4 regions of the Nonomuraea sp. NPDC003727 genome follow, and region 1 is predicted to be linked to each of the others. Evidence: riboswitches for the same ligand, from Rfam matches in the RefSeq annotation. Region 1 holds a riboswitch; each other region holds the start of a gene.
The links. A riboswitch is a leader RNA that binds a small molecule or an ion and turns the genes downstream of it on or off. The one in region 1 is predicted to bind cobalamin.
Positions count from the first base shown of each region.

Region 2: another riboswitch for cobalamin. It lies ahead of cobN (cobaltochelatase subunit CobN); the one in region 1 lies ahead of bluB (5,6-dimethylbenzimidazole synthase).
Region 3: another riboswitch for cobalamin. It lies ahead of ACWDLG_RS33020 (ribonucleoside-diphosphate reductase subunit alpha); the one in region 1 lies ahead of bluB (5,6-dimethylbenzimidazole synthase).
Region 4: another riboswitch for cobalamin. It lies ahead of ACWDLG_RS15010 (CbtB domain-containing protein); the one in region 1 lies ahead of bluB (5,6-dimethylbenzimidazole synthase).

Region 1 is NZ_JBSFNE010000024.1:95,284-98,587, reverse strand. Features, by position in the region: gene ACWDLG_RS39110 (hypothetical protein) at 1-640, shown strand, start outside; gene bluB (5,6-dimethylbenzimidazole synthase) at 720-1,352, opposite strand; cobalamin riboswitch at 1,383-1,577, opposite strand; gene ACWDLG_RS39100 (hypothetical protein) at 1,748-2,074, opposite strand; gene ACWDLG_RS39095 (MFS transporter) at 2,284-2,832, shown strand; gene ACWDLG_RS39090 (copper chaperone PCu(A)C) at 2,965-3,304, shown strand, end outside.
Region 2 is NZ_JBSFNE010000005.1:180,933-184,236, reverse strand. Features, by position in the region: gene ACWDLG_RS15045 (hypothetical protein) at 1-1,298, opposite strand, end outside; cobalamin riboswitch at 1,310-1,497, shown strand; gene cobN (cobaltochelatase subunit CobN) at 1,533-3,304, shown strand, end outside.
Region 3 is NZ_JBSFNE010000014.1:264,788-268,091, reverse strand. Features, by position in the region: gene ACWDLG_RS33020 (ribonucleoside-diphosphate reductase subunit alpha) at 1-1,385, opposite strand, end outside; cobalamin riboswitch at 1,473-1,671, opposite strand; gene ACWDLG_RS33015 (tripartite tricarboxylate transporter substrate-binding protein) at 1,695-2,591, opposite strand; gene ACWDLG_RS33010 (ArsR/SmtB family transcription factor) at 2,653-3,231, opposite strand.
Region 4 is NZ_JBSFNE010000005.1:172,013-175,316, forward strand. Features, by position in the region: gene ACWDLG_RS15005 (glycoside hydrolase family 38 N-terminal domain-containing protein) at 1-753, opposite strand, end outside; cobalamin riboswitch at 1,004-1,133, shown strand; gene ACWDLG_RS15010 (CbtB domain-containing protein) at 1,231-1,356, shown strand; gene ACWDLG_RS15015 (CbtA family protein) at 1,366-2,301, shown strand; gene ACWDLG_RS15020 (histidine phosphatase family protein) at 2,340-3,041, shown strand; gene ACWDLG_RS15025 (VWA domain-containing protein) at 3,038-3,304, shown strand, end outside.

The DNA of each region.
Region 1 (3,304 bases):
GACCGGGCACGACCTGGTCGACGAGCTGCTGAGCGAACCGTCGTCCTGGCACTGGGACGACCACAGCAACTCCATGGCCTGGTGGGCGGCGGTCCTGCCGTCGCACCGCGAGGTCGTCGCCGTCAACTACCTGCCCTACCTGCTGTACCGGTGGACCCGCCCCGGGATCTACCCGCCGCACCTGGCGATACTCGCCGACGCCGACGGCCCGGCCGGTGACGCCATCGCGGTCATGCTCGCCTACTTCCTCGCCAAGGGCGAACCGAAGGCGGTGCCGCTGCTGCTGCGGATGGCGGCCCGGGGCAGTCTGCCCGCCGAGGCGGTCGGCCGCCAGCTGGCGTTCCTGATCCGCCGCGCCGGATACCCGATCCCTCCGGTGCTGGACTCCCTCGCCGGCGCCGCCCGCCGGGGCGCGCACGAGCAGGTCTGGGACATCCTCAGGGGGATGCTGCCGGTGCTGCTGCCGGGCCGGGGGGAGCGGCCGACCGCCGGCCACACCGCGGCGGTGGCGCTGGCCACCGACGTGGCGGCGTGGACCGGCGCCCGAGGCGAGATCCCGTGCGTGTCCGACCACGCGGACAGCGGGCGCGGCACCCGCTTCGCCCACGAGTGCGCCCGCCTGCGCGACCGGCTCCGCTGACCGCGGAGGGCCCGCCCGTAGGAGGGGCTCTCCCGGATGGGCTTCGCGCGGGCATTCCCACCCGGCGGCCGGGCGCAGGTCACCGGTCGCCGGTCCAGCGGTCGTGGTGGACGGCGGCGTCCAGCGGGCGGCGCCGTCGCCAGCCGTGCCGTTCCAGGTCAGGGACCTTCTCCAGGTGGGAGACGGGGCCCACGCACAGCCACGCGACCGGTCGCACCACGCCGGGGACGCCCAGCAGGTCCCGCAGGAAGGACTCGCGGTAGAACGACACCCAGCCGACGCCGAGCCCTTCGGCGGTGGCGGCCAGCCACAGGTTCTGGATGGCCAGGCACACCGAGTAGAGCCCGGCATCGGCGATGGCGTGGCGGCCGAGCACCGCGGGCCCGCCCCGGCCAGGGTCGTAGGTGACCACGACGGACAGCGTCGACTCGAGCACCCCGTCGATCTTGATCCGGGCGAACCGCCGGGCGGCCTCGCCGTCGAGGGTGGCCGCGAACGTGTCCCGCTCCTGCCGTACGTGATCGTGGAAGGCGGCGCGGACGGCGCGGTCGCGCACCAGGATGAAGTCCCACGGCTGGGACAGGCCGACGCTGGGCGCCGCGTGCGCGGCCGACAGCACGCGGTGCAGCACCTCGTCGGGCACCGGCGCGCCGGTGAACTCGCCGCGCACGTCGCGGCGGCGGTGGATGACGTCGTACAGCTGGCTGATCATGGGCAGGCTCCCGCTGACTCGCGCCCCCGTGGGGGCGGTGAACGCGAGGCCGGTCTTCGGACTCCCGGATCAACGCCTGCCCGCCGGCCTTCCCAGCCCTGTCGGGCCAGTGACTGCGCTCGCGCGCGTGGGCGGAGGCTCCCCGGTAACCGCGGCGGGCCCGTGCCGGACTCTCACCGGCTTCCCGATTCTCCCCGCGAACGCGGGGCACCTCGCAACAGTTCGCCGGGCAGTACGGTAGCCGATCACTTCACCCGCCCGGTCGGCGAGGTCGGCCGGGACTCCGTCGCCCTGCCCGCGGTAGTGTCACCACGGCCGGTGCGGGCTCGTCCAGGCTTCGTCGCGCGAGGGGGGCGGACGCGTGCGCCGCGACGTCTGCCGTGCCTGGACGGTTGTCACCGCCGGGGGGACAGCCGCAGGACGACCCGGTCGGCGGACAGGGACAGCACCTGGACGCCGATGCCGTTGACCGATCCGGTGGTGCCCGCGCCCAGTCGCGCCTGCGAGCTGACGCCTGGACCGGTGCCCTTCACCTTCACCTGGTCGCCGGTGAAGGTGACGGCCAGCCTGGTGATGCCGAAGCGCGAGCTGACGCGGAAGGACACCGCCCGGCTGAGGGAGAGCCTGCACGCGCCGTCGTAGCAGGCGCGCAGGTCGGGCGCGGGGGAGAGGCCGGTGACCGGGGACGCGGTGGACCGGGACGCGGTGCTGACCGGGGGCACGGCGGTCACCAGCGCGGGGGCGGTCGAAAGGCGACGGGTGGCGGCCGCGGGGGCGGCGGGCAGGGGTGCGGTCGCGCCTGCGGTGATGGGGGGCAGAGGGGCGGTCGCGCCTGCGGTGATGGGGGGCGGAGGAGCGGTGGTGCGGCGAAGAATCCGCTTTGGGAGGCGGCGGGTAAGCGTGGGATGATGGCCGGGCCATGTCAGCCACGATGCCGCTTCGAGCTCTGCGAGCCGCCGCCTTCGCCGCGGTCTCGGTCATGCTCGGCATCGCCGCCCATGTGTTCGCCGGCGGGTCGGTGTCGGCGCCGTCGGTGGTGGTGGCGCTGCTGGTGTCGTTCCTGCCGGCCCAGGCGCTGGCCGGGCGGGAGCGGTCGGCGGCCGTGATCGCCGTGACCCTGGCCGCCACGCAGCTGGTGCTGCACGTGCTGTTCGCCGGCGCCCATGCCGTCGAGCCGGTGGTCGCCGGGCACGCGCACGGCCAGTCCTGGCTGGTGCCGGGCCTCGGCATGCTGGTCATGCACGGATGGGCGATCGGGCTGACGGCGCTGTGGATGTCGCACGGCGAGGCGGCCCTGTGGGCGCTGCTGCGGCGGCTGGCCGTACGGCTGCTCGTCGCGGTGCTGGCGTTCGTCGATCCGGCGGCCCGCACGGCCGTCCCCGCGCCGGCCGAGCGGCCGGCGATCCTGCGTTCCATCCTGCTCGGCCACGAGATGGGCCGGCGCGGCCCTCCTGGCGTCATGCGCACCGTTCCCGCCTGACCTCCCGTTCGAGGAGGCCGATGCGGGCCACCCCGGGAAAGGGGTGCTCCCCGGCGTCCCTGTCGTGACGGGCGCCGGGTCGACATCAGTGCCATGACACCAGTGCCGGCTCAGCCGGAAGAAGGGCTTTCCATGTTCTCGCGCGTCATCGTCGTTGTCGTCGGCGTGGCCAGCTTGGCCGCCTGTGGCGTCCAGGAGGCGGCCGACTCCGTTCCGAAGCAGGTCGCCGTGGCCTCGCCGTCCGGGCCGTCCGGGCCGTCCGGGCAGTCGGCTGCCGCTTCCGCGCTCACCATCACCGACCCGTGGATCAAGACCACGAAGAAGGGGATGACCGCCGCCTTCGGCACGCTCGTCAACAACTCCGGCACGGCCGTCGCCGTCGTGGCGGGCAGCAGCCCCCTGTCGCCGAAGGTGGAGCTGCACGAGGTGGTGGAGTCCGGCGGGAAGATGGTGATGCAGCCGAAGAAGGGCG
Region 2 (3,304 bases), on a different contig from region 1:
GGCGTCCCTGCGACGGCGACCAGCCCGGCGGCGGTGAGCCGGTCCGCGATCGGCTGGACGGCGTCGGCGGGCAGGTCGGGCAGGACGACGGTGCGCCACGGCGTGACGCGGATCTCGGCGGCGCAGGCGGCGAGCGCCGTGGCCTGACCGGCGGACAGGCGGCCGAGCGGGACCACCACCTCGAGCGCGACCCTGCCGTCACGCTGCGGGCGGGTCCCCGCGTCGCGCACCCCGGCACCGCGCGCGGCCGTCTCGACATCCGGGGCCACCATCTCCAGGTCGTCTCCCTGCCGGGCCTGGGCGGGGGTCTGCTCGTCCCTCAGCCGGGCCTGCGCGGGGGTCTGGTCGCCCTGTGAGGCCGGGCCGGGGAACCGGGCGTCCTGTCGCGGAGTCGCCGGGCCGGGGTCCTGGGTGGTCGGCGGGTTCAGGCGGGCGGCGAGCCGGGCAGGGCCGTCCGGGAGGTCCGTGACGCGCCAGGCGGTGCCGTCGCTCAGCTCCATGAAGGCCGAGGCCGCCGCGAGCATCAGCGGAACCGCGCCGGGCACGGTCACGGGTACGGCCTGCCGTTCCCCACCGAGCAACAGCACCCCGCCGGCGGGCGAGGTGGCAAGGAAGGTCACGTCGGCGCCGCAGGACAGGACGTCACCGGTGCCGTCGTCCAGGGCGAACAGGAAGCGGCCGGAGAGCGCGGCCAGCTCGGGGGCGGCGCACAGCCGGCGGTCCAGGTCGGCGACCAGCGGCCGGACGTCCACCAGGGACGAGGGGGCGCGTCCCGCCAGCGGTGAAGCGAGGATGTTGCGGACCCGCTCGTGGGTGGCCGACGGCAGCAGCCCCGCCGCCGCCATCCGCGCCGCGAAGACCGGCACGCTCGCCGCGGCCGCGCCCGGTCCGGGACCCGCCCGAAGCCCGTCCGGCGCCACGCCCGCGGAAACCCCGGCCTGCGCCGCGCCGGCAAGCGGTGCGCCCGGCACCGCTCCTGAGGGGATGCCGTCCGGCGCCATGTCCGCTGCCGCGACGCCGGTCGGGGCCGGGCGAGCGGGCGTCCCGGCAGGTGGAGCGGCGGGCGTGGCAGGGGTGACGCGCAGGCCGCGGACCTGGAGGTTCGCCCGGGAGGTCAGCTCGATCACGCCCGATCCCAGCTCGGCCGCGCACGCCGCCACCTCGCCCAGCTGGGCCGCCGTGAGGAAGCCACCGGGGATGCGGACCCGGGCGAGCGCGCCGTCCGCGGCGGTGTGGACCTGAAGGGCCCCGGGACACGCATCAGGGCGCAGGTGTCCTGAAACGTCGGTTATGTCCACGGGGAGGATGGTAACCCGTTCAAAACCCTCTAGTCTGATCACAGACGAGGGCGACGGAGGAAGCCGGTGCGAAGCCGGCGCGGTCCCGCCACTGTGACCGGGGAGCGAACCCCACCGCAGGCCACTGTCCGGCGACGGACGGGAAGGCCGGGGTGAGCGTCGATCCGGGAGCCAGGAGACTCCCGCTCTCGTGACACCCGCGACCGGGGCGAGGACCCCGAGGGAGGAGTTCCTGTGCCCGAGAGCACGGCCGTCCTGCTGCTGTCCACCTCCGACACCGACCTGCTGAGCGCGAGGGCGAGCGGCGCGCCGTACCGCCTCGGAAACCCCGCCCGGCTGGCGGTCGACGACCTGCCCGCGCTGGTCGAGGGCACGGACCTGGTCGTGGTGCGGCTCCTCGGCGGGCGCAGGGCCTGGGAGGAGGGGCTCGACCGGCTGCTCGCGGGACCACGGCCCGTGGTGGTGCTGGGCGGCGAGCAGGCGCCCGACGCCGAGCTCATGGAGCTGTCGACGGTCAGCGGCGGCGTCTGCGCCGAGGCGCATGCCTATCTCGCCCACGGCGGCCCGGCCAACCTCGCCGAGCTGCACGCCTTCCTGTCCGACACGGTGCTGCTGACCGGCAACGGGTTCGCGGCGCCCGAACCGGCCCCGGCCTGGGGGCTGCTCGAGAGGGAGCGTTCCGCCGCCGAGGGGCCCGTCGTGGGCGTGCTCTACTACCGCGCGCACCACATGGCGGGCAACACGGCCTTCGTGCGGACGCTCTGCGACGCGATCGAGGCCGCGGGCGGCCGCGCGCTGCCGGTCTTCTGCTCCTCGCTCCGTACGGCGGAGCCCGGCCTGCTCGACACGCTGCGGACCGCCGACGCGCTCGTGGTGACCGTCCTGGCCGCCGGAGGCACGCGGCCCGCGACGGCCGGAGCCGGCGGCGACGACGCGGCGTGGGACGTGGGCGCGCTGGGCGAGCTGGACGTGCCGATCCTGCAAGGGCTGTGCCTGACCACGAGCAGGCAGGCGTGGGAGGAGAACGACGACGGCCTGTCACCGCTGGACGCGGCGTCGCAGGTGGCGATCCCCGAGTTCGACGGCCGGATCATCACGGTGCCGTTCTCGTTCAAGGAGGTGGACGCGGACGGGCTGACCGTCTACGCGGCCGATCCCGAGCGCGCGGCCCGCGTCGCCGGCATCGCCGTACGGCACGCCCGGCTCAGGCACGTCCCGAACGCCGAGAAGAAGCTCGTGGTGATGCTGTCGGCCTACCCGACCAAGCACGCGCGCGTCGGCAACGCGGTCGGCCTCGACACCCCCGCGAGCACCGTGAAACTGCTGGCCAGGCTGGCCGGCGAGGGCTACGACCTGGGCGAGGGTCTGCCCGGCGTCGCCGAGGGCGACGGCGACGCGCTGATCCACGCGCTCATCGCGGCCGGCGGCCAGGACCAGGAGTGGCTGACGGAGGAGCAGCTCGCGGCCAACCCGGTGCGCGTGCCCGCCGCCACCTACACCTCCTGGTACGGCACGCTCCCCGCCGAGCTGCGCGAGGCGATGGAGCGGCACTGGGGGCCGCCGCCCGGCGAGCTGTTCGTGCACGAGGGCGACATCGTGTTCGCCGCACTGCGGGCGGGCAACGTCGTGGTGATGGTGCAGCCGCCGCGCGGCTTCGGCGAGAACCCGATCGCGATCTACCACGATCCGGACCTGCCGCCCAGCCACCACTACCTGGCGGCCTACCGGTGGCTGTCGGCGGAGTTCGGCGCGCACGCGATCGTGCACGTCGGCAAGCACGGCAACCTGGAGTGGCTGCCCGGCAAGTCGGCGGGCATGTCGGCCGCGTGCGGGCCCGACGCGGCGCTGGGCGACCTGCCGCTGGTCTACCCGTTCCTGGTCAACGACCCGGGCGAGGGGACACAGGCCAAGCGGCGGGCGCACGCCGTCCTGGTGGACCACATGGTGCCGCCGATGGCCCGCGCCGACACCTACGGCGACATCGCCCGCCTGGAGCAGCTGCTGGA
Region 3 (3,304 bases), on a different contig from region 1:
GAGAAGAACACGTCGGCCAGGCCCATCACGCCGAGCCCGATCGGCCGCCACCGCAGGTTGGCGGTCTCGGCCTCCGGCGTCGGGTAGAAGCCCAGGTCGATCGTCTTGTCCAGGAAGCGCACCGCGGTCCGCACGGTGGCCCGCAGCCGGGCCCAGTCCATCGAGCCGCCGGCCAGGTGGGCGGCCAGGTTGATCGAGCCGAGGTTGCAGACGGCGGTCTCGCCGTCGCTGGTGACCTCGAGGATCTCGGTGCAGAGGTTGGACAGGTGGATGACGTTCTCCGGGCGCGCGGTCTGGTTGGAGGCGCGGTTGGCGGCGTCCTTGAAGGTCATCCAGCCGTTGCCGGTCTGCGCGAGCGTGCGCATCATCCGGCCGTAGAGGGTGCGGGCCGGGATCTGGCGGGTGTGCAGGCCGGCCGCCTCCGCGGCCCGGTAGGCGTCGTCGAACGCCTCGCCGTACAGGTCGGTGAGGTGCGGCACCTCCTTGGGGTCGAACAGCGACCACACCTGGTCGGCCTCGACGCGGCGCATGAACTCGTCCGGCACCCAGTTGGCGAGGTTGAGGTTGTGGGTGCGGCGGGCCTCCTCGCCGGTGTTGTCGCGCAGTTCGAGGAACTCCTCGATGTCGGCGTGCCAGGTCTCCAGGTAGACGCAGGCCGCGCCCTTGCGGCGGCCGCCCTGGTTGACGGCGGCGACACTGGAGTCGAGCGTGCGCAGCCAGGGGACGATGCCGTTGGAGTGGCCGTTCGTGCCGCGGATGAGCGAGCCCCGGGAGCGGACCCTGGTCCAGGCGATGCCGATGCCCCCGGCGTACTTCGAGAGCCTGGCGACCTGGCCGTAGCGCTCGTAGATGCCCTCGAGGTCGTCGCGCGGCGAGTCGAGCAGGAAGCAGGACGACAGCTGCGCGCGGCGCGAACCCGAGTTGAACAGGGTGGGCGAGCTCGGCAGGTAGGACAGCGTGGACATCAGGGCGTACAGTTCGGCGGCCTCGGCGACCGAGGCGGAAAGGCCGCACGCCACGCGCAGCAGGAAGTGCTGCGGGCGCTCGAGCACGCCGCGCGTGTCGGGGTGGCGCAGCAGGTACCGGTCGTAGACGGTGCGCAGCCCGAAGTACTCGAACCTGTCGTCGGCGCTCTCGTCCACCAGCGCGTCGAGGGCGGCGGCGTGGGCGGCCACGAAGGCGGCCAGCCCGTCCTGGAGCAGGCCGGCGGCGTGGGTGGCCGCGATCGACTCGGAGAAGGTCCGCACGCCGTGCGCGGCGGCCTCGTCGGCGATCTCCTCGGCCAGCAGCCTGGCGGCCACCCTGGAGTTCTCCGGATCGGCGATCACCCTGGCGGCGGCCTCCTCGATGGCCAGCCGGCGATCCACCTCTACGGTCTGCGTCACGCTCTCTCCTCGCGAGCTCGGCCTCGTGAGGGCAGGCGAGAGCGCGCGGGCATGCCGCGAGGCCCCCCGGCCCTCCCTCGAGGCCATGGACAGGTCACACCGCTGGCAGGTCTTCGGACTCGCGGGCGTTCGTCAGCTTCCTACTGGCCGTCGCTTCCCAGGCCATGGGCCCAGTGCGTCGTGACGGCGGTCGTTCCCGCTCACCGCTGCGGGGCAGCGCCGGATTCGCACCGGCTTCCCTTTTTGCTCCGCCCTGATCGGGCGAACCAGCGACGACCAGGATCCTACATCTAGTGGCCGCGGGCGCAACTACCCCAACATGTCGATGAGGCCGAGGTCCTTGAGCACCTCACGGGTCCGCTCGGTCTCCGACCCGAGCCACACGCCGAAGTCGCCGCCGCTGAGGGGAATCGGCTTCCACCCTCTCGTACGGCACGCATCCGCCCACTGCCGGGACCCGGTGATCTCCTCGAGGATCGCGACCGCCTGGGCGTGCTCGCGCTCGGTCATCTCCCCCGGCCCGAGCACCCCGCACCAGTCGGCGAAGTCGACCCGCACGCCCGACTCCAGCAGCGTCGGCGCCTCGATGCCGTCGACCGGTTCGGCGGAGGAGACGGCCAGCACCCTGACCTGGCCCTTGTCGATGCGCTTGCGCCAGTCGCCGAGCGGCCCGGCGGCGACGGCGGCCCGGCCCACGAGCAGCGCCGCGGCCGCGTCGTGCGTGGTGGGATAGCCGGCGTAGTCGAGCACCCTGGCGTCGGCGCCGAGCCCGCGCGCGACCAGCCCGAACAGCAGGTGGTCGGTGCCGCCCTGGGGCCGGCCCGCCAGCACCGTGGCGCCCGGGTCGGCGAGCAGCCGCCCGGCGAAGTCGTCGAAGCCGCGCAGCAGCGAGGCGGCGGGCACGACCAGCACCTCGACGTCGCCCACCAGCCTGGCCAGCGGGGTGCCGGCCGCCTTGGAGCCGTTGCGCAGGGCGGTCGCGAGCGCGGGCAGGCCCGTCACGGTCAGCGAGGTCCCGCCGTCGGCGACGCCGCTGTATCTGAACTGGCCCGCCAGGACCTTCGCGACGGGGATCCACGCCTCTCCGCCCGGCACGACGGTGAAGCTGGCTCCCTGCCGGGGGACCGTGGCGCCGCACCCGGCCAGGCACGCCAGCGCGGCCACCGTCCCCGGCACGAACGCTGCCACGAACTCCCGACGGCGCATGCGCGCCCCTCCCCGTCGCCCCCAACCCTTGTACAGGATGTTATTGGATGATCACCTTGCGTCACACCTCGGGGGTGGCGGGCAGGTCGGCGGGAACGGCGAGCAGCCGGATGTGGAGGGGCCTGGCCTCCGGCGGGGCGTCGGCGGCCCGCCGGCTGTACTTCTTCAGCAGCAGGATGTACTCCTCGAAGAAGTCCTCCAGCTCGTCCAGCCGCATCCGGCCGAGCGCGCGCGACACCTTCACCCAGGCGGGGTCGGCCTGGTAGGCGGCGGGCAGCTGCTCCAGGAGGATCCGCTTGTCCTCCTCCAGCCCGATCCGGTGGAACTCGGCGAGGACCGGGCGGTCCTCGGGGGCGAGCTGGGCGGGCAGCGGCAGCCTGATGTCGCCCGTCTCCGCCCTGCGCCACCACCGCTCGCGCCCGGTGGACCGCTCGGGGATCTCCTCGATGAATCCGTACTTCTCCAGCTGGCGCAGGTGGTAGCTGGTCGTCCCGGTCTTGGCGTCGAGCAGCGAGCCGAGCGTCGTGGACGTGGCCGGGCCGTGCAGGCCGAGGTGGCGCAGCATCGCGCGGCGCATGGGATGGGCCAGGGCCTTCAGCTTGCCGGGATCGTCCAGAACCCAGGGCTCGTCATCCTTCATGACGATCACCCTAGTACTCCAGAAGGATTTCTGCAGACATCTCTTTGCCGAGAGTTCTCTGCAGACTATCTTC
Region 4 (3,304 bases), on a different contig from region 1:
CAGCCCGGCGGCGGCGAGGTAGCCGGGGAACTGCGGGTCGTGGCCGAAGGCGTCGAGCTGCCATGCCGTAAGGGGCTCGCCGCCGAGGATGTCGCGCTGGTAGCCGATGCCGTACACGATGTTGCGGATCGTGGTCTCGGCGCCGGTCAGGTTGGTGTTGGGCTCGTTGTAGGTGCCGCCCATCAGCTCCACCCTGCCCTCGGCCATCAGGCGGCGCAGGTCGGCCCTGCGCTCGGGGTGGGTGTCGAAGAACGGCTTCAGGTAGTCGATCTCGGCCAGCACGAACTTGTAGTCGGGGTCGCGTGCCGCGAGCGCCAGATGCGCCTCCACCAGGGCGAACGCGTTGCGCTCCCACAGCGGCCTGGTGGTCGCGTCACCCGACAGCAGCTCCCACGGGCTGGTGTAGGCGGCCTGCGTGTTCCACCAGACGGGGTCGTAGTGGAAGTGCGACACCATGTGCATCGTCCAGCCCGGCTCCTCCACGGTCACCTGGGCGGCGAGCTCGTCGCCGGCCGAGGTGACCACACACGGCAGGACGGTCCCCGGCTCGGCGTTCACCTCCAGCGGGACCTCCACCACGACGGTCCCCTCGCCGGCGGGCACGACCGCGCGTCCCGCCACGCCGTCGCCGCGCACCTCCAAGTCGGCGTCGTGCTCACCCTGCTCGGCGGTGACCCGGAGGACCTGGTACGGCTGCGCCTCCGTCCCGACGAAGAGGTCGGTCGACTCGGCGGTCAACAGGCGAACGGGCACGGGGTCTCCCTCGGCGTTCTAGGGGGCGGTCGCCGTCACACTAGGTCCTATCAAGATCAATGGCAACGTTGTCATAGCCCGCGCCCGCTCTCCCCGGGAACGCTGATCCCGGCGTTTCCTGGAAGCGGACAGTCCGTGCCCCGCCTGCGCCGGGACAGTCCTTCGTGGCGCGCCGGAAACCCCGGACGTGGGCATCTACATCTCAGAAAGGGCCCGAACAGGATCGGGTGATGTTGACGAGACCCGGAGAAAGGGATACGTTCCGGTAGATTTCGCGGCGAATCAGGGGAAATCCGGTGAGATGCCGGTGCGGACGCGCCACTGTATCCGGGGCCCACAGCCCCGGGAGCCAGGTCACCTGACCGTCGCGACCTCAACCAGCGGGACGCGTCATCCCTGAGGAGGCTTCACATGAGTGGTCTGTCCACGTCCGTAACCGCAATTCCGCTTCACCGTCTCACGCGCTGGCTGCTGGCCGTGCCCGTTCTGATGCTGCTCGCGTACCTCGTCCTCATGGACAACGGCGCGATCTCGCAGACCGGCACGCTCCTGCACGAGCTCATGCACGACGGGCGTCACCTGCTCGGCGTGCCCTGCCACTGAGGCAGCGTCATGGTCAAGTCCCTGGTGGTCAGGGGCCTGCTCGTCGGGCTCCTGGCCGGACTCGTCGCGGGCGTGTTCGCCTTCTTCGTGGGGGAGCCGCGCGTCGACGCCGCGATCGCCCTGGAGGAGGCGGCCGCCGCCGTATCGGTTGACGGCGGCGACACCCCGTCCTCCCACCATTCCGACGGCGCCGGTCAGCCGTCCGCCCCGGCGGACGGCGCGGCTCAGCCGTCCGCTCCGGCTAATGCGGCTCAGCCGTCAGCCTCGACGGATGGTGCGGCTCAGCCGTCGGCCCCGGGGGACGCGGCTCGGCCGTCGGCCCCGGCAGGCGGCGGCGAGGAGGCGCACAGTCACGACGACGGCGCTTCGGCCGGCCACAGCCACGGCGAGGAGGCCGTGGTCAGCAGGCCGGTACAGAAGGTCGGTCTCTTCCTGGCCACCGGCCTGTACGGCCTGGCCGTCGGCGGCATCTTCGCCCTCGTCTTCGCCGCACTGCGCGGCAGGGTCGGCCCCAGGTCGGAGCCTGGCCTGGCGATCGTGACGGCAGCGTGCGCGTTCGGTGCCATCACCCTGGTCCCCTTCCTGAAATATCCCGCCAACCCACCCGCTGTCGGCGACCCCGAAACCATCAACGCCAGAACGCTGCTCTACGTCGTGATGGTCCTCGTCGGCCTCGCCTCCATCGCGATCGCCGTCGCCGCCACCCGCAGGGTCACCGTGCCAGGCGTCTGGGCGAAGGGCCTGGTGGGCGGGGTGACCTTCCTGATTCCCGTGATCGCCGCGTGGGTGCTACTCCCGCGCGTCGACGAGGTGCCGCCCGGCTTCCCCGCCTCGCTGCTGTGGGACTTCCGGCTGGCCTCCCTCGGCACCCAGGTGGTGTTCTGGGTGGCCTTCGGGGTGTTGTTCGCGGTGGCGGGCGAACGGGCGAAGGCGCGGGTCAGCTGACCAGGGTGCTGTTCGTACGGCATGCCTCGACACCGGGCATGCGTGGCGCGCGCTTCCCTACGGGGGAGGAACGCGCCGACGCGGCGAGCCTTGAAACGGCCCAGCGCCTGAGCCGAACCCTGGCCTCCGTCCTTCACCCCGGAACACCGTCATCTCCGGCACCGTCATCTCCTGGAACACCGTCATCTCCTGGAACACCGGGTTCCGGGGTGTTCGGGGAGGGTGGAACGGCGTTCGTCGCTCCGGGGCGGGCGGCTCGGGAGACGGCCGTGGCGCTCGGGTTGGCGCCCGTGGTCGTGCCCGAGCTGGCCGAACCGGATTACGGGAGCTGGCGCGGCCTGCCGTACGAGGAGGTCGTGAAGGCCGACCCGGAGTCCTTCGCCCGGTGGCTCGCCGACCCCGGCGCCGCGCCCCACGGTGGGGAGTCGCACGTCGAGGCGGCGGACAGGGTGGTCCGCTGGGTGGAGTCCCTTCGCGAGACCCCACCAGGCGAGCTCGCCCGCCCCGACGCCCCCTCACCGGAACCCGGCACCTCGGGGCGGTCGGGCCCGGGTTCGCGCGGGCGGGGGTGGGTGGTCGTGTGCGACGTGACGGTGGTGCGGGCGGTGCTGGGACATGCGCTCGGCGTCGGCCCTCTCGTCGCCGCGCGACTCGACATCGCCCCTCTTTCTCTCACGCAGGTGTCCGCCTCCCGCGAGGGCTGGCGGATCGGGTACGTCAACCGGAAGGCCACACCGTGACCGCCACCTATCCCTTCAGCGCCGTCGTCGGTCTGGACGATCTCAAGCTGGCGCTGGTGCTCAACGCCGTCTCCCCCCGCGTCGGCGGCGTGCTCGTCAGGGGGGAGAAGGGCACCGCGAAGTCCACGATCGTCAGGGCGCTGGCCGCGCAGTTGCCGCCGGTGGACGTGCTGGCCGCCTGCAGGTTCGCGTGCGACCCCGTCGCGCCCGACCCCGCGTGTCCCGACGGGCCGCACGAGCCGGGCGAGCAGGTGGTCACCAGG